Regions from separate parts of the Paenarthrobacter sp. AT5 genome, predicted to be linked through region 2. Evidence: predicted binding sites of a transcription regulator. Region 2 holds the regulator's gene; each other region holds the start of a gene.
What was found. Region 2 encodes LexA, which represses DNA repair genes until DNA is damaged. Its sites were predicted from a motif close to TCGAACANNTGTTCGA; they were not measured.
Positions count from the first base shown of each region.

Region 1 (6,373 bases), 1.8 Mb from region 2:
GGCAACGGAAAGGGCGGCTTCCTCTCCCGGAACCAAGTGGGATTCGGCTGGCAAGGATTCACCCAACTGGTAGCACCGGGTGATTTCTCCGGGGACGGCCGCGCCGACGTTATCGCCTCCAGCCCGGACGGGCGTCTCTGGTTGTACCCGGGGGACGGTTTCGGCGGATTCCAAAGCCAGGTGCTGCTGGGCCAGGGCTGGGATGTCTTCAACACTCTCGCGCCGGCGGGTTCATTCGGCGGCGGATCGGCAGGGCTTCTTGCCCGCGCCGGCGACGGTACCCTCTATGTCTACCCCGGCAACGGCAAGGGTGGCTTCTTGCCGCGTGCCGCCGTCGGAAGTGGTTGGAACAGCGCGGGCGACCTGATCGGTGGCGAGGACCTGACAAGGGACAAGTCCGACGATGTGCTGGCCGCGGCCGCGGGCGGCGCCATGACGATCTACCCGGGTGACGGCAGCGGCTTCGCCGATCGTCTGGCGATCGGCACCGGTTGGACCGCCTTCGACCAGGTGTGGGAAGCGGGCGACTTCAACGGCGACCGCGTGGCGGACGTCCTGGCGCGGAGCAAGGACGGCGCGCTGTGGCTCTATCCGGGCAACGGTTCAGGCGCTTTCCTGCCGCGGGTGCAGGTGGGGTCGGGCTGGAACATGTTCGACACCATCCTCAGTGCCGGAGATTTCGACGGCGATTCACGGCCGGATTTGGTGGGCCGGGCCCCTGACGGGACGCTCTGGCTCTACCCGACCGATGGCAAGGGGAAGTTCCTTGCCCGTCGGCAGATCGGGATGGGCTGGCAGGGTTTCACGCAGCTGCTGGCGCCGGCCGACTTCTCCGGTGACGGTAAAGCCGACATCGTTGGGCAGACTGCGGACGGCGTGTTGTGGCTCTATCCGGGTGACGGCGCCGGTGGTTTCCTTGCGCGGAAGCAGATCGGCACCGGATGGAACATGTTCAACCTGGTCCTCCAGGCAGGGGACTTCAACGGCGACGGCCGCGAAGACTTGCTGGGCCGTGCTTCCGACGGGGGATTGTGGCTCTACCCGGGCAACGGTTCGGGTGGCTTCCTTTCCCGGGTGAACCTGGGATCCGGCTGGAACATGTTCTCCAGCATCGCCGCTCTGGGCAATGGCTTCACGGGTACCGGGAACCCGTCGGTGGTGGGAGTAGCCGGTGACGGAACTTTGCTCCTGTACGCCGGGACCGGTGGGGGTAAGTTCCAGCCGGTGAAACTGAATCCCCTGTAGGAGTACACAGAAAACGTTCGCCCCCGGTTCTTCGTGAACCGGGAGGCGAACGTTTTTTGGGGCGGTCTACTTGCGCAGGCCCAGTTCCGCGGTTGGTACCTTCGCTGATTCGCGGGCAGTCAGGGCGGAGACTGCGGCAATGGCACAAATGATTCCGCTGAAGATGGAGATCTGTACCCAGCCGCCGGCCTTGGTGCCGCCCATGGCCGTGACGATTGCCGGGGCGAAACCTGCCATGAGGAAGCCGAGCTGCGTGCCGATGGCCAAGCCGGAGAACCGAACCTTGGTGCTGAACATTTCACCGTAGAAGGAAGGCCAGACGGCGTTCGCTGCGGCGTAACCGAATGAGAAGAAGACGACTGACACCAGGAACATCAGGGGGACGTTTCCGGATTCGAGCGTCAGAAGGAAAACGGGAGTCATGATGGCACTGGCAATAGCGCCGTAGATGAAGACGGGCTTCCGGCCAATCTTGTCAGCCAGGGTGCCGAAGAGCGGCTGCGTACCCAGGGCAACGACGTTGGCTACCACCACGAGCCACAGCGTGATGGTGCTGCTTACATGGGCCACATCCTGTGCGTACTTGATGGCCAGGGTGCCGAACACGGTGCTCACCGCAGCGATGAACGCGCAGCACACAACGCGCAGGACGTCGCGCCAGTGCAGCTTCAGGAGGTCGGCCACGGGAAGCTTGGCGATCTGGTTGTGCTTCTTGGCTTCTGCGAAGGCCGGGGGCTCGTGCAGGGTGCGGCGGATGAAGTAGGCCACGATCACAACAACCGCGCTGAGCCAGAACGGGATGCGCCAGCCGATGCCGTACTTGATCTCGTCCGGGAGGGCCACCACGGGGATGAAGACGAGGGCGGCAAGGATCTGACCGCCCTGGGTGCCCGTGAGGGTCCAGGAGGTGAAGAAGGAACGCCGGTTGTCCGGAGCGTGCTCAAGGGTCATCGACGAAGCGCCGGCTTGCTCGCCTGCGGCCGAAAGGCCTTGGGCCAGCCGTGCCAGCACCAGCAGGACCGGGGCCCACCAGCCGATGGTCTTGAAGTCAGGAAGGCATCCGATCACGAAGGTTGCGGCACCCATAAGCACCAGGGTGAACATGAGGACTTTCTGACGGCCGATCCTGTCCCCGAAGTGGCCCAGGATGATCGCTCCCACCGGGCGGGCAACGTAAGCGAAGCCGAAGGTGGCGAAAGACATGATGGCTGCGTTGGCGTCGGCGTCCGGGAAGAACACATGCGGGAAGATCAGCGCCGCTGCCGAACCGAAGATAAAGAAGTCGTAGTACTCCACCGCGCTGCCAAGGAAGCTGGCGAGGGCCGCTTTCTTGGGAGTGCCGGTGGTGGTTTCAGTGCCGGGCGTCGCTGACGGCATTGTTTGGCTCATGGGAGTTCCTTCTGTGACGACGATGTCGCGGATCAAGCTTCTGCGGGAGATCGAGGGCTAGGTGCGGCCGGATCGTCCCAAAAGTAACCACATGGTGAGAGCTACTTGTGCAATACAGCAATACTGGCTGTGAGAGCGGTCACTTGTCAAGAGATGTCACCACTATCTAGAAATAGCTCTCACCATATGAGAGCATCGAACCATGAATGTGAAAGAGGGCACAAAAACGGACATGGTGGGCAAGGCGCTGAGCCTGCTTGTTCTGCTGGGTGACGAGCCGAAGGGGGCGAGCGCCGCAGATCTGGCCAGGGCGGCCGAGTTGCCGTTCAGCACCACGTATCGGCTGCTGGGTTCGCTCACCCGCGACGGCTTTGTGGACTATGAGCCGGACGGGCGTCGCTACCATCTTGGACTGCGCGTGTTCCAGCTGGGGCAGCGCGTTTCCAACCACCATGGCTTCGCGGCCACGGCGCTCCCGGTCCTGCAGCGGGTCACCGAACGCACCCATGAGGCCACTATCCTCTCGGTTCGCGATGGAGACCACCACTTGACGGTCAATAAGGTGGACGGGCCCAAGACTTTCCGCGTAACCAGTGATCCCGGGCATCTCGGCGCGTTGCACACCACCTCCGTGGGCAAGGCGATCGTTGCCTTCGAGGAGGAGGTTGAGCGGAAGCGGCTCCTGGAAGAACTTCCCTTGGATCCGCTGACGGAACGCTCCATCACGGACCGCGACAAATTCCGCGAGGAGATCGAGCAGGTCCGGCGCCAGGGCTACGCGGTCATGGATGAAGAGAACGAGATCGGTATGCGCGCAGTCGCAGTCCCCGTCCTCAACGCCCAGGGCAACGCATTCGCTTCCGTGGCCGTCGCTGTGCCGGTCTTCCGAATGACCATGGAGGAGCTGGTTTCACACGTCCCTACCTTGCAGGAGGCCGCAGCCGAGCTGGCGGCCCGCCTACCCCAGCGCTAACCCACCCCACCCCGCCCATGCCAACCCCACCGACCCCACCCACCTACCCCCACCCAACTAGGTCGCATTAGTGCGCGTTTTGACCCCTCTAAACGCGCTTAACTGCGACCTAGTTGGGTGTGCACGCTGGAAATGTTCGCTATAAGAACATACGTGCGGAATATGAACATTTGTAGTAATCTCGATATCACCCGGCTCCGTGGACCCAGAAAATCCAAAGTCCGCGGTGCCGAAGTAAAAGGAGCTTGAGGATGAGCAACCGAGCCGAATCCGTTTTGGTGGGCCTGATAGGCGAAGGCGTCATGCCGTCGCTGACTCCGCCCATGCATGAACGCGAGGCCGATGTGCAGGGCCTTCGCTTGCTGTACCGCCCCATCGACCTTCTGGATCTCGCGTTGCCGGCAACCGCCGTCGGGGATCTCCTCACAGCCGCCGGCCGCATGGGCTTCAACGGCCTCAACATCACGCACCCGTGCAAGCAGCTGGTGCTGCAGCACCTTGATGAAGTGTCCGACGACGCCGATCGCCTGGGTGCCGTCAACACCGTCCTGATCCGGGACGGCCGCTTCATCGGCCACAACACGGACTTCTCCGGCTTCGGTTCGGCGCTCACCGACGGACTGCCGGCAGCGAAGCTGGACCGCGTCGTCCAGTTGGGCGCGGGAGGTGCCGGGTCCGCCGTCGCCTATGCACTCCTCAAAGCCGGCGTCAAGCATCTGGACCTTGTGGACATGGACGCCAACCGCGCGGCCGAGCGTGCCACTGAGCTCAGCGGACTTTTCCCGGTCGCAAATGTCACCGCGCACACGCCGGCCGACCTGAAAAACATCATGCCCCTCGCCGACGGCCTGGTCCACTGCACCCCGATCGGCATGGCAGCCCATCCCGGACTGCCGCTCGACATCGAGCTGCTGGAACCCCGCCACTGGGTGGCGGACATCGTCTATCGCCCTATCGAAACGCAGCTGGTCCGCGAAGCGCGCGCCAAGGGTTGCGACGTGCTCGACGGCGGCCGGATGGCAGTCGGCCAGGCGGCGGACGCATTCAAGCTCTTCACCGGAAAAGACGCCGACCGCGACCGCATGCGTGAACATTTCCTTGAGCTCATCGCCACCGAAGAGTCGGCACTCGTGAAGGCGGCCCACTGATGCGCACAGGGATCGCCACCGTCTGCCTGTCCGGCACACTGAAAGAGAAGATGCAGGCCTGCGCCATTGCGGGCTTCGACGGCATCGAGATCTTTGAGCAGGACCTGGTCACGTCGCCGCTCAGTCCTGAAGATATCCGCAAGATGGCCGCCGACCTCGGCTTGGGCCTGGACCTCTACCAGCCTTTCCGCGATTTCGACGGCGTCGCTCCGGACCTGCTGAAAGCCAACCTCAAGCGGGCCGAGGCCAAGTTCAAGCTCATGGCGCGCCTGGGCATGGACACCATCCTGGTCTGCTCCAACGTAGCTACGGCCACGATCGACGATGACCAACTGCGGGCAGAGCAGCTCGCACTGCTTGCCGCACTGGCGGGAGACCACGGCGTCAAGGTGGCCTACGAGGCCCTGGCATGGGGCAAGCACGTCAACGACTACGAGCACGCCTACCGCCTGGTGGAGGCAGTGGACCACCCCAACCTGGGCACGTGCCTGGACTCGTTCCACATCCTTTCCCGCGACTGGGACACCGCGCCCATCGAGGACATCAACACGGACAAGATCTTCTTTGTCCAGGTGGCCGACGCCCCCAAGCTCTCCATGGACGTGCTGTCCTGGAGCCGCCACTACCGGGTTTTCCCCGGGGAGGGCCAGTTCGAACTCGCCAAGTTCATGGGCCACGTTGTCCGGGCAGGCTACACGGGACCGGTGTCCCTGGAGGTGTTCAATGACGTGTTCCGCCAGTCGGACGTGGAGCGCACGGCCGTGGATGCCATGCGCTCACTCATCTGGTTGGAGGAGCAGAGCGCCAAGTGGCTGGCGGGCACCTCCGCAGAAACCGCCGCCGCCGGGACATCCGAACAAAAAGCCGCCGGCCGCCGTCGTTATCCCATGGAACTGGCCACCCTGCCCAAGGTGAACGAGCCCGCCGGGTTCAACTTCGCCGAGGTCAAGGCCGACGACACCGCGCAGCTGGAAAAACTCCTGGGCCAGCTTGGCTTCGAGTTCGAGGGCCGGCACCGCACCAAGGACGTCCAACTCTGGACCATGGGCCAGGCCCGCGTGATCATCAACGAGCAAGCGGCCTTGCACACGGAACCGGCTATCGCCGCTTTGGGGTTCGACGTCGACTCCCCAGTGATTGCCTCCGCCCGCGCCCAGCAACTCAAGGCGCCAGTGGTGTCCCGCAAGGTCCAGGCCGACGAAGAAGTGTTCCAGGGTATCTCCGCCCCGGACTCCACCGAGATCTTCCTCTGCCAAGGCAGCCCAGACGGCACAGCGGCATGGACACAGGAATTCGGCGAAGGGCTGGAGCACTCGCGGGCTGCCCGAACAGCAGTCATTGACCACGTAAACCTCGCTCAGCCTTGGCAGCACTTCGACGAAGCTGTCCTTTTCTACACCAGCGCCCTCGCCCTGGAACCGCAGCCGTTCGCCGAGGTCCCCAGCCCCAGCGGCTTGGTGCGCTCGCAAGTGATGCAGGCCAGCAACGGCGCGGTCCGGCTGGTGCTGAACCTGGCGCCCGTGCAGCAGGCGTCAGCGCCAAAGACTTACCAGGAACACATCGCCTTCGCCGTGGATGACCTCGTGGCAACAGCCCGGTCAGCACGGGAACGCGGCCT
Region 1 is NZ_CP136441.1:4,505,416-4,511,788, reverse strand. It holds gene RI444_RS21015 (FG-GAP repeat domain-containing protein) at 1-1,245, shown strand, start outside; gene RI444_RS21010 (MFS transporter) at 1,312-2,634, opposite strand; gene RI444_RS21005 (IclR family transcriptional regulator) at 2,837-3,607, shown strand; gene RI444_RS21000 (shikimate dehydrogenase) at 3,859-4,755, shown strand; gene RI444_RS20995 (bifunctional sugar phosphate isomerase/epimerase/4-hydroxyphenylpyruvate dioxygenase family protein) at 4,755-6,373, shown strand, end outside.
Region 1: the regulator LexA is predicted to act here: its motif matches at 3,751-3,766, upstream of RI444_RS21000 (shikimate dehydrogenase).

Region 2 (6,373 bases):
CCCATGCCTTCGGATTCGGTGCCGTGCTCCACGCCTGCCTCGAACAGGACCTGGAGGCCAACGCAAATGCCCAGCACGGGACGTCCGCCTGCCACACGACGGCCGATCATGCGGATACCGTCAACGGCCTTCAATTCCTTCATGACGGTTTCGAAGGCACCCACACCGGGGACCACCAGGCCGTCGGCATTAAGGACATCTTCCGGCTTGGAGCTGAGGATCACATGCGCTCCGGCGCGTTCGAGTGCACGCACGGCCGAGCGCACGTTACCGGAACCGTAGTCCAGTACCGTAACTGTCGGTTTACCCTCGGGAGACTCCGGCTTGGCCGTAGCCGAGGCATCGGCTACGGCTCCGTCCTTGAGGATCTGGTTGCTCATAGTGCTCCCTTCGTGGAGGGTATGCCCTCCACGCGCGGATCGGACTCCACGGCGGCACGCAGCGCGCGGGCGAAGGCCTTGAACTGGGCCTCCACGATGTGGTGGGGATCCCGACCGGCCAGGACGTTCATGTGGAGGCAGATGCCGGCGTGGAGAGTGATGGCCTCGAAGACGTGACGTGTCAGGGATCCAGTGAAGTGTCCGCCGATCAAGTGGTATTCCTGCCCGGCCGGCTCGCCGCCGTGGACGAGGTAGGGCCTGCCGGACACATCCACGACCGCGTGCGCCAGCGCTTCATCGAGGGGAACGGTGGCTTCGCCGAAACGACGGATTCCGGCCTTGTTGCCCAAGGCCGTGCGCAGGACCTCTCCGAAAGTGATGGCCACGTCTTCCACCGTGTGGTGGGCATCAATGTGGGTATCGCCCGTAGCCTTCACGGTCATGTCGATGAGCGAGTGCTTGCACAACGCCGTCAGCATGTGGTCGTAGAACGGCACCGATGTGCTGATATCGGAGACGCCGGAGCCGTCGAGGTTGATCTCCACCAGCACGGAGGATTCGCTGGTGGTGCGCTCCATGCGCGCGGTACGGGCAGCGGACGGCGTTGAACCGGTTTCGCTCATGGGGGGAACGTCCTTCAAACAGAGGGGTGGATCTATGGACAAGTCTAGTTGGGCAGGGACTACTTGGATTCCAGAAGGGACTCCAGCGCTTCCAGGAAGGCCGTGGTTTCCGCCTCGGTCCCGGCCGTGACGCGCAGGTGGCCGGGGATACCGACGTCCCGGATCAGCACGCCGGCATCAAGCAAGCCCTGCCATACCTCGTGCGGGTTCTCCAAGCCGCCGAAGAACACATAGTTGGAGTCCGACGCCGCGGGCTTGAGGCCCATTCGAAGGAGCTCCGTCACGATCCGGTCCCGCTGCACCTTGATATCCTCGACGTCGGCCATCAGGGCCTCGCGGTGACGCAGAGCGGCGAGGGCAGTAGCCTGCGTGACGGCAGAGAGGTGGTAGGGCAAGCGGACAAGCCTGATCGCATCGGTCACCTCGGGAGCAGCTGCCATGTAACCCAACCGGGCTCCGGCAAGAGCGAAAGCCTTGCTCATGGTCCGGGAGACGATCAAGCGCTCCCTCCCGGGCAACAGGGTCAAGGCGCTCGGGGTGTTGTCGTGGGCGAACTCGTGATAGGCCTCGTCCACGATCACGATTGCCTGGCTGGCTTCACCCGCTTCATAGACGGCCTCCACGACGTCCAGCCCAAGGCCGGTACCCGTCGGGTTGTTCGGGGAGCAAAGGAAGACGATGTTGGCGCCGGTTTCGGCGACCTGCCTGGCCGCTGAGGCTGCATCCAGACCGTAGTCATCCGCCCGGACACCGAGGACGTATTCGGTATCGGTTCCGCTGGCAAGCAACGGATACATGGAATACGTGGGCGGGAAGCCCAACGCTTTACGGCCGGGGCCCCCGAAGGCCTGGAGTATCTGCTGCAGAACTTCGTTTGAGCCGTTGGCCGCCCAGATGTTGCCGGGAGTAAGTCCATGGCCGAGGTACTCTGCCAGCGCTTCCCGGAGTTCGGTGAATTCACGGTCCGGGTAGCGATTGAGCCCGGTGGCCGCCGCCGCGACGGCTTCGGTGATGGCCGCCTGAACATCGGCAGGAACACCATGGGTGTTTTCGTTCACGTTGAGCAAAATCGGGACATCAAGCTGCGGAGCGCCATAGGGGCTTAGTCCACGCAGGTTGGTCCGGAGGGGAAGTCGGTCGAGTCGCTCAAGCTGGTCAGTCACTACAACAGTTTAAGGGTCCGGCCGAAGTGCCCTGTAACTGTGACACCGAGCCTGGCCCTTGGGAAACTTTCCGGTGGGCTAGCCGGCAGGGACGAACAGCTGCTGGCCGGGCTGGATACGGCCTCCGCGGAGATCATTGAGCTCGATGATTTCCGCAATCACGTCGCGGGGGTCACGTTCCGGCGCAGCAGCTCCCGCGATTCCCCAGAGGGACTGACCCGGCTGGACGGTCACGCTCACTGCGACAGGAGGCTGAAGCTGCGCCTGGCTGTCCGATGCCTTTGCCGGCGAGTTGAGGAAGCCCGCCAGGCTGAGGAGGGCGGCAACGAGGAGCATTGCGGGAATGCCGAAGAAGACCATCCTGCCGCGCCGCGTCAGCCTGATGCGCGCCGGGGCGGGGATGGAGCGGAAATGGTGGAACGTAACAGCGGACATGAGCCTGAGCCCTCCTGAAGGATTGCCTGCGCCGGCGGAACCGCGCAGGCTTGCCAATTCTCTGTGTGCACTCCGCGCCGGCGTTCGAACATCCTTCGAACATCGACAACGGCTTATAGAACACATATTCGAACCTTGCTATGACATTTTTAGCACTTATCAACGAATGGTGTCGAGACTCGCTAGAACAAATGTTTGATAAACGCCCGTGCCTGACCTACGTTTGAGTGAAGAAACAGGCACAGATTCAGTGCATCAGGAGGGTCTGACATTTTTGGGCCCGGCATCTTCGGGCATCAACGGACCAGGCCCGGGGCGGAACGGAAGGGCATTGGCGAACATGGCAGCAAAAGCCACAGGAGGCAGGGCATCCCTGCGCAGCCAACAGGCCCCCAAAGCCCCCAAGAGCCTCACCGTCCGGCAGAAGAAAATCCTCGAGACCATCCAGCGGTCGGTCAATGACAACGGGTATCCACCCAGCATGCGCGAGATCGGGGATACCGTCGGCCTCGCCAGCCTGTCGAGCGTTACCCATCAGCTATCCCAGCTGGAGAAGCTTGGTTACCTCCGCCGTGATCCCAAGCGACCGCGTGCCATGGAAGTCCTCATGCCCCTGACGTTGGACAGCGGCGCCGGCATTCCCGGGGTGGAGGCTCCCGGCACACTGCTCAGCAGCGGCGGCATGGATGTCACCGCGCTGGCAACTGCCAGTGACACCGCCATGGTGCCCTTGGTAGGACGGATCGCGGCCGGCGGCCCGATCCTCGCCGATCAATCCGTCGAGGACGTCGTCCCGCTCCCCCGGCAATTGGTTGGCCACGGCGAACTGTTCATGCTCAAAGTCGCTGGTGACTCGATGATCGATGCCGCGATCTGCGACGGCGACTGGGTGGTGGTCCGCCGTCAGAACGACGCCGTCAACGGCGACATCGTGGCCGCCCTCCTTGATGACGAAGCGACCGTCAAGACCTTCCGCCAGCGCGACGGGCACACCTGGCTGCTCCCCCAAAACACCCAGTACGAACCCATCCTCGGCGATCAAGCCACCATCATGGGCAAGGTCGTTTCGGTGCTGCGCTCCCTCTAGGGGTCCTGCTTCGCCAACCGCCCCAAAGCTCCCTGCACTACCTTGCGGTCCGTCGTCGTCCAGAATGGCGGGAGTGCGGCACGCAGGAAGCCTCCGTACCTTTCCGTGGAGAGCCGGGAGTCAAGAACGGCAACCACGCCCTTGTCCCCTGTCGACCGGATAAGGCGCCCGGCGCCCTGCGCCAACCTAATGGCCGCATGCGTTGCTGAGACCGCCATGAATCCGTTACCACCGGACTGTGCCACCGCCCGGGAGCGTGCGGTCATGAGCGGATCGTCCGGCCGCGGGAAGGGGATGCGGTCGATGACAACCAGGCGGCAGGAACCACCCGGAACATCCACCCCCTGCCACAGGGACATGGTGCCGAAGAGACAGGTGTCCGGTTCATCGGAGAACTGCTTCACAAGCGCCGCCATGGTGGATTCGCCCTGGCACAGGATGTCCACGTCCAAACGCGACCGCATGGCATCAGCCGCTTCTTCCGCCGCGCGCCGCGAGGAGAAAAGGCACAGCGCTCCCCCACCGGATGCCCGGATGAGGTCTTCGAGTTCGTCCAAGGCCTCCGGCGACGTGCCCCTGCCCGGCTTCGGCAGGTGCTGGGCGACATACAGAACACCCTGCTTGGGGTAGTCGAAGGGGGACCCGACGTCCAGTCCTGTCCAGCTGGGCGCGCCGTCCCCCACCAGCCCCAATCCGCCGGCGGCCGGTTCGAAGGCCGAGCCGATGGCGAGCGTAGCGGACGTCAACACCACTGTGTGATCGGCAAACAGTCCTTCACGGAGACGCCCTGCGACGCTCAGCGGTGCGACGTTGATGAGCGCAGGTGCGGAGTCATCGGGCTGGGAGTAGCCCTGCTGCGGATCGAAAGCGGCGTTCCTGGAGAACCAGACCACTTCCCGGTTTTCCTTCGCCGTGAGCAGCCTCTCGCAGAGTTCCAGGATGAGCATCAGGCGCGACCGCGCAAGCTGCCGTCCGCCGTCGACGGCGTTGGAGGAGTCCGTTTTCGAATCGGACAGCGCGGCGCGCGTGGCGTCCCGCAGCTGGTCGAGGCAGTCGAGCAGCTCGTCGTTCAAGCCGTTCGGCTGCAAGCCGCTGGGAACCCCCACCAGCGCCAGATCCAAGCGGTCCGCCGCAGCGTTCAAGGCGTCGACGGTGATCGCTGTGTGCTTGCGGGCACTGGACGCAGCGGCGTGGACCATGGCCACCGACAGCTGCCCGGATACCGCTCCGGTAACCCGGTCCTGCAGTTCGTGGGCCTCATCGACCACAACGACGTCATACTCGGGCAGCACGGCCAGGCCCTCGAAAGCACTGACGGCAAGCATCGCGTGGTTGGTGACCACGACGTCCGCCTCCGCCGCCTTGGCCCGTGCCAACTCGCTGAAGCACTCCTCGGCGAGCGGACACTTCTGCGCCCCCAGGCATTCCATGGACGTGACCGAAACCTGTCTCCACGCCCTGTCCGTAACGCCGGGCATGAGCTCATCCCGGTCGCCTGTGGCCGTCTTGCCGGCCCACTCCCGCAGACGGAGGACTTCCTTGCCCAGCTGCGACGACGCTCCGCCCACCGAAGCCGCAAAGTGCGGCACGCTGGCGTCCTCTCCGAGCGAAAAAAGCTGCCCCTCGGAGGGTTCCTCGCTGGGGAACCCTCCCTCGAGCTTCTGCAGGCAAACGTAGTTCGCCCGGCCTTTGACGAGCGCCACGTTGACCGGGCGCTCCAAGGCGGGAGTAATGGTCTCCAGCAGGCGGGGCAAATCCCTGCCCACGATCTGGGTCTGGAGGGCCAAAGTGGCGGTGGAAACCAGCGTCGGCTTGTTGCTGTCCATGGAATGGGCAATCAACGGGATCAGGTAGGCCAGCGACTTACCTGTGCCCGTCCCTGCCTGGACCAGCAGATGCTCGCCGGACTCGATGGCCCGGGTCACATGCTTTGCCATTTCCTGCTGCCCGGGGCGGCTCTGGCCACCCAAACCGGCAACAGCCTTCTCCAGCAGTTCGAGGGTAAACCTCTCCCCTGCCGTTTCGGCGGTCTCCGCCGCCACCTGCTCAACCATTGGTGACGAATGACTCCAGCTCGGCGGCCAGGCCTTCGTGGACCATCGCCACCAACCGCGTACCGTTTTCCACGTGTTCGATGCTGAGGATATCGGCATCGGGGCTGTGCAGCCTGTTGATCAGTTCGCCGCGCTCATACGGAATGAGCAGCTCCAAACGCACCCCCGGACGAGGGATGGCTTGGCTGATGGTTTCCAGAAGCTCCTGGATTCCCTGCCCCGTACGGGTGGAAACAACCGCGTGGCGTGGCTCCTTCTGCTTCAGGCGCTCCACCACGAACGGATCAGCTACGTCCACCTTGTTCAGGACGATGATTTCCGGAACCTTGCGGGCGTCGACCTCGCTGAATACGGCCCGAACGGCAGCGATCTGGCCTTCAGGATCCGGGTGGGATGCGTCGACGACGTGCAGGATCAGGTCCGCGTCCGCCACTTCTTCCAGCGTGGAACGGAACGCTTCCACCAATTGCGTCGGGAGGGAGCGGACGAACCCAACGGTGTCCGCCAAGGTGTACCCGATGCCGTCCGGGGTCTGCGCCTTCCGCACAGTGGGGTCAAGCGTGGCGAACAGTGCGTTCTCCACCAGGACGCCGGCGTCTGTCAGGCGGTTGAGCAGCGAGGACTTGCCGGC
Region 2 is NZ_CP136441.1:1,580,946-1,587,318, reverse strand. It holds gene hisH (imidazole glycerol phosphate synthase subunit HisH) at 1-380, opposite strand, end outside; gene hisB (imidazoleglycerol-phosphate dehydratase HisB) at 377-1,003, opposite strand; gene RI444_RS07260 (histidinol-phosphate transaminase) at 1,063-2,166, opposite strand; gene RI444_RS07255 (LysM peptidoglycan-binding domain-containing protein) at 2,245-2,601, opposite strand; gene lexA (transcriptional repressor LexA) at 2,942-3,688, shown strand; gene RI444_RS07245 (ATP-dependent DNA helicase) at 3,685-5,742, opposite strand; gene hflX (GTPase HflX) at 5,735-6,373, opposite strand, start outside.

Region 3 (6,373 bases), 1.4 Mb from region 2:
GTGCGGGGCAGGTGACCGATCGCGACGAAGATCCCGGTCGCGTCCTGGTGGCGGGTTTCCCCGGTGCGGGTGTCTGTCAAGGTGACACCGGTGACCTTGGTGTCGCCGTGGATGGCGGTGATGGCGGAATTGAAGGCGAAACTGATCTTGGGGTTGTCCTTGGCGCGCTGGGCCATAATCCGGGAGGCCCGGAGTTCGTCCTTGCGGACCACGACGGTGACGGACTTGGCGAAGCGGGTCAGGAATGTCGCTTCTTCCATGGCCGAGTCCCCGCCCCCGACGACGATGATGTCCTGGTCCTTGAAGAAGAACCCGTCGCAGGTGGCGCACCAGGACACCCCGTGACCGGACAGTTTCTTCTCTTCGGCCAGGCCGAGTTCCTTATAAGCCGAGCCAGTCGCGAGGATGACAGCCGGGGCCTCATGCGTCTCGCCGGCGCCCGTGACCACGCGCTTAAGGTGACCGGTGAGATCAACTTCGGTGACGTCGTCGAACACCACCTGCGCACCAAACTTCTCAGCCTGTTCCTGCAGACCGTCCATCAGTTCGGGGCCTTGGATCCCGCCTGGGAAGCCCGGGAAGTTCTCCACCTCGGTGGTGTTCATCAGCGCCCCGCCGGCGGTGACGGACCCGGCCAGGACCAAAGGCTTGAGGCCGGCGCGGGCGGCGTAAATGGCTGCGGTGTACCCGGCAGGGCCGGAGCCGATGATGATCAGTTGTTCGGTGCTCACGAAACTGCTCCTAAGAGAGAGACTGGAAGGGCCGGGTTATTTGGCGGCTGGGATCAGGGAAGCGATCAGGTCCTCGATGCGGCTCTTGATCTCGTCCCGGATCGGACGGACCGCCTCCACACCCTGCCCTGCCGGGTCTTCCAGGACCCAGTCCTCGTAGCGCTTGCCGGGGAAGTACGGGCATTCGTCCCCGCAGCCCATCGTGATCACAACGTCCGAGGCCTGCACGGCCTCGGTGGTCAGGACCTTCGGGATCTCGGCGGACATGTCGATGCCGAGTTCGGCCATGGCCTCGACGGCTGCGGGATTGACCTTGTCCGCAGGCTGGGAACCGGCGGAGCGGACCTCGATCGCGCCGTGCGCCAGAGTGGTCAGGAACGCTGCGGCCATCTGGGACCGGCCGGCGTTGTGGACGCAGACGAACAGAACGGACGGCTTCTTGACGGTTTCGGTGCTCATAAGGAGTTCTCCTGGGTTTGGGTTGGGTGAGCTGTTCGGCTTGGCTATTCGGGGCCGCAACCCACACCCTCCAGATATTGATGTTCGTCGATGTAGGGAGTATTTCCCAAAACATTGATGATTGTCAATATTTAGATGAGGCGAGGTTTGGCCCCGGCGTTTGGGTGGTTGGCGTGGGTGTTCAGGCGGCGTGCAAACGTGGGGCGAGGTCGCTGATTCGGCGGGTGATGTCCTGGTAGGCGTGCTCGAAAGCGGCGGGGGTGCCGGACCGGACGGGGTCCGGAACGGACCAGTGAATATTGCTTGGCGGGGCGGCGAGCTCTTCGTGGGCACTGTCGCAAACGGTGATGATGAAGTCGCGCCCGTCGGCGACGTCATCCAGGTGCTGCGGAGCACGGTGGCCGAGGTCCAGCCCATGCCGGGCCGCGATCTCGATGGCCCCGGGAGCGATGCGTTCGGCGGGGTGGGTGCCCGCGGAAGCGGCCGGGATATCGCTGGCCTGCCGCCAGAGGGCGGTAGCCAGTTGGGAGCGGGCACTGTTGTGGGTGCACACGAACAACACCCGGCGCACGGCATGCCCGACACCGGGAGTGAGACCATCCAGGGAGCCAGGGGTGAGGCTGAGGTAGCTGCGGCGCTTGTCTGCTTCGGAGCGGTGCCGCCCGACCAGGCCTGCAACCTCGAGGGTGCGCAGGTGGTGGGAGAGCAGGTTGGAGGGGATGCGAAGCTCGGCCTGCAGTTCGCTGGGCGAGTAGTCACCCAAGGTGAGCAGATCCACGATCCGCAGCCGGGCAGCGTCGGCCAGGGCCGCATGCTTCGCTAGCCGAACGTCAAAGGTGGTTCGCTCAGTTTCCATTGGTTCAATTTTGACTGAGATAATTTTCCGGGTCAAGCTTGTGGCATGACTTCACAGCAGCCGCTATTGTGGCGCCGCGCCTTGGCCGAACTGATCGGCACCTGCCTGCTTGTCGCCGTCGTGGTCGGGTCCGGGATCGCCGCGCAGCAGTTGTCCCCGAACGACGTCGGCCTGCAGTTGCTGGAAAACAGCACCGCCACGGTGCTGGGGCTCACGGTGCTGATCCTGGTGTTCGGCCCCGTCAGCGGGGCGCACTTCAACCCGGTCGTTTCCGCGGCGGACTGGTTCCTGGGCCGGCGCCATGGCACCGGACTGAACCTGACCGAACTCGGCATCTACGCAGTGGCGCAAGTCGCTGGTGCGATCGGCGGCAGCGTCCTGGCCAACGTGATGTTCGACCTCGGGACCTCGACCTCAACCAAGGACCGCACCACGCCCGGGCACCTGGTCGCTGAAGCCGTCGCCACCGCCGGGCTCATCCTTCTCATCTTCTCCCTGGCCCGCACAAACCGCGGACTGCTGGCCGCCCCGGCGGTCGGGGCATACATCGGGGCCGCATACTGGTTCACGTCCTCGACCTCGTTCGCGAACCCAGCCGTGACCATCGGCCGGATTTTCACCGATACCTTCGCAGGCATCGCCCCGGCCTCCGTTCCCGGCTTCATCCTCGCCCAGATCACTGGCGCCGCACTGGGCCTGGGCCTACTACTGGCCCTGTTCCCCGCGGCTGGGAGTGCCGCGGACGACGTCGTCGTTCCGCACCCCGCCAAAGAGACGGCCTGACCGCAACTTGATATTGATGCTTGTCAATATTCGGGCATAATGGGGAGATGACTTCTCCGCTGACCCTCGAACCGGATACTACCGCCGACCGTGGCTGCTGCGCCCCCGATGCTGCTGCCCTCGATGCCGAGGAAGCCAAGCAGCGGGCCATGGTCTTCAAGGCCCTGGCCGACCCGAACCGGCTCCGGCTGCTCTCCATCGTCAAGGCCTCATCCACCGGCGAAGCGTGCGTATGCGACCTCCCCGGGCCGCTGGAACTGAGCCAACCTACCGTGTCCCACCACCTCAAAGTGCTGGTAGAGGCCGGGCTGCTGCACCGGGAGAAGCGCGGCACGTGGGCCTACTTCTCCCTCGTCCCCGGCGCCCTCGATGAGGTCGCCGCGACGCTCGCCACGCTGTGAGCCCCGCAGCGCCGATCAGGGCAATGCAGCCCGGGGACTGGCCCGCGGTGCGAAGGATCTACCAGGAAGGGATCGACGGCGGCCACGCCACGTTCGAATCCACCGCCCCCGACTGGGAGGCGTTCAACACCACGCGGCTCCCCGGCCACCGCCACGTCGCCGGCCTACCAGGCCGGGCCGCTCTGGGCTGGGCAGCCGTCACGCCGGTGTCATCCCGGACCGCATACGCCGGAGTGGTCGAACACTCCATCTACGTCAGCACGGACGCCCACGGTCAGGGCATCGGCGCCGCCCTGCTCCAGGCACTGATCGCCTCCACCGAGAGCGCAGGGATCTGGACTATTCAATCCAGCGTCTTCCCCGAAAACGAACCCAGCCTCAAACTCCACCAGACCCACGGCTTCACAGTAGTCGGACGCCGCAATCGCATCGCCCGCATGCCGCACGGTCCACTCGCCGGGCAATGGCGCGACACACTCCTCATCGAACGGCGTTCCGCACTGATCTGATGGCCTCGTAGCACTGCCGGCCGGGCCACGGCGAAGAGTCGCCTCGGATGCGTTCGATTAAGAAGCTATTTTGTCGGCCGCCTGCAGTACAGTTAATTCGAACATAAATTCGAATAAAAGGTGTGTTGTGGGCGTGATAGTTGGCCCCCGCGTGATAGATGCGGGACTGTCTCTGGTGAGGATCCTGGTGGCGCCGGTCGCGGTGGCCGCCGGTTATCCCTCGCCGGCGCAGGACTACTTTGAGGGCCGGATCGACCTCAACGAGCACCTGATCAAAGATGTGACCAGCACATTCATCGTCCGGGTCACCGGGCAGTCGATGGAGCAGGCCGGGATCAGTGACGGGGACGAGCTGATCGTCAACCGTGCCTTGGAACCGAAGGACGGCTCCGTGGTGATCGCGGTGCTTGACGGGGAATTGACCATCAAGCGGCTCCGGATCACTCCCACGGCCGTGCTTTTGCAGGCGGACAATCCCCGTTTTCCGGACATCGTGGTTCCGGCGCTGTCCGAAATCACCATCTGGGGCGTGGCCACGAGGTGCCTGCACCATGTCTAGGCCAGCACTAATGCGCCGGATGCAGGAAATCGCGCACGTGGACGTTAACTGCTTCTACGCTTCGGCCGAGCGCGCCTTCAACCCTTCCCTGGAAGGCAAACCGGTAATCGTGCTCTCCAACAATGACGGCTGCGCCGTCACCCGTTCCCCTGAAGCCAAGAAGCTGGGAATCGGCCTCGGCGAGCCGTGGTTCAAACTCCGGCCCCGCGCCAAGGAATGGGGTCTGGTGGCCCTCTCCAGCAACTACGAACTCTACGGCGACATCTCCGCCCGGGTCATGGAATTGCTGGGCCGCTACTCGGCCTGGTTGGAGGTCTACTCAATCGACGAAGCATTCCTGGGCGTCAAAGGCGAACCGGAGCAACTGCTGGAGTTGGGCCGGACCATTCGTACGGCCTGCCGGCGGCACGTCGGCGTGCCCGTCTGTGTCGGCATAGCCCCCACCAAGACCCTGGCCAAGCTGTGCAACAAATGGGCCAAGCACAATCCGGCCTTCCGCGGCGTATGCAGGTGGGAATCAGTACCCGCGGAACAGCGCGAGGCGCTGATGGGGCGGCTTTCCGTGATCGAAATTTGGGGAGTCGCCACCCGGCTCACCAAGCGCCTGAACGCGATGGGCATCTTTTCGATTCTGGATCTGGCCCGGGCGAACCCCGTGGCGATCCGGGACAGATTCTCCATCGTCATGATGCGCACCGTCCTGGAACTGCAAGGCACACCATGCATCCCCATGGAAGAGGAACGCGTCGGCAGGGACCAACTGATCTTCTCCCGTTCCTTCTCCACGCCGATCACCACGGCGGCAGGGTTGCGGCAGGTCATGAGCGTCTACGCCCAGATGGCCTCTGCACGCCTGGCCAAACACGACCTGCAGGCCAAGGTCCTGACCGCGTTCGCCGCTACGTCCCACTTCAACCCCAACGAGAAATCCTTCCCGTCGGTCTGCCTGACCCTGCCCGCACCAACCGCCGACCCCGTGCTGCTCACCAGGGCCGCCCATGCACTGCTCCCCCAGATCCACGAAAACGTGAAGTACGTGCGGGCGGGAATCATGGTCACCGACCTGCGTCCCACCGGGAACCAGAAGCCGCTGGAACTGTTCCAAAATCCCCACGAAGAACGCGGCATCGGGACCCTGCTCGAGGACGTCTCCAAACGCTATGGACGCGGAACAATCGGCCTCGGGCACGCAGGCATCCGCGGCGGACCCGACTGGACCATGAAACGCGACATGCTCTCCCCCAGATACACCACCCACTGGGACGAACTCCCCCTCGTCAAAGCCGCCTGACCCTGCTGACAAGTAGAAAGAAGCCCCCATGACCCTGGCTCCCGAACACCCGAACTGCACACTCCATGAGGTCGCTGTCCGGTTCAGCCCAGGCGGCACCCCGATGGCCATCCGCCATGACGGAGTGATCTGGATGGTGGACCCGGACATCCACGCCGACCACTGGTTTACGCAGGACTCCGCAGGTGACACCCCGCGCGAGCACTGGCAAGTCCAAGCCAAACTCCCCACGGCAGGGGCGGAACTGCGGACTTTCACACTTCGCCGGGAGCCGCTGGACGTCGCTTGGCGGCTCGAATCAATCAGCTGATGCCCTATGATCCGTGCCGCGCCGCCGTGCCGGAACAACCCCGGGAACAGATCGCTGCCTTATCCTGTCAGTCCCCCCGGCTAACCTTGAACGCATGGCTTCCAAGACGTCCCGTGCTTCCAAGACACCCGCTTACAAATGCGCCGAATGTGGTTGGACGGCCATCAAATGGGTGGGTCGGTGCGGCGAGTGCCAGGCCTGGGGAACCGTCGAGGAGTACGGCGCCACGGTTGCGCGTACGACGGCGGCGGCTACAGTGCTGGAGCCGGCCCGCCGGATCGCTGAGGTAGACGGGACAACCGCAGCGTTCCTGCCCACAGGCGTGGACGAACTCGACCGCGTCCTGGGAGGAGGGCTGGTCCCCGGCGCCGTCATCCTGCTCGCCGGGGAACCCGGCGTCGGGAAGTCCACCCTCCTGCTGGACGTCGCCGCGAAGTTTGCCCGCACCGGGCAGGACGTCCTCTACATCACGGG
Region 3 is NZ_CP136441.1:216,135-222,507, reverse strand. It holds gene trxB (thioredoxin-disulfide reductase) at 1-731, opposite strand, end outside; gene RI444_RS01070 (arsenate reductase ArsC) at 768-1,190, opposite strand; gene RI444_RS01065 (ArsR family transcriptional regulator) at 1,372-2,046, opposite strand; gene RI444_RS01060 (aquaporin) at 2,092-2,829, shown strand; gene RI444_RS01055 (ArsR/SmtB family transcription factor) at 2,877-3,230, shown strand; gene RI444_RS01050 (GNAT family N-acetyltransferase) at 3,254-3,739, shown strand; gene RI444_RS01045 (LexA family protein) at 3,867-4,298, shown strand; gene RI444_RS01040 (Y-family DNA polymerase) at 4,291-5,589, shown strand; gene RI444_RS01035 (hypothetical protein) at 5,618-5,899, shown strand; gene radA (DNA repair protein RadA) at 5,994-6,373, shown strand, end outside.
Region 3: the regulator LexA is predicted to act here: its motif matches at 3,837-3,852, upstream of RI444_RS01045 (LexA family protein).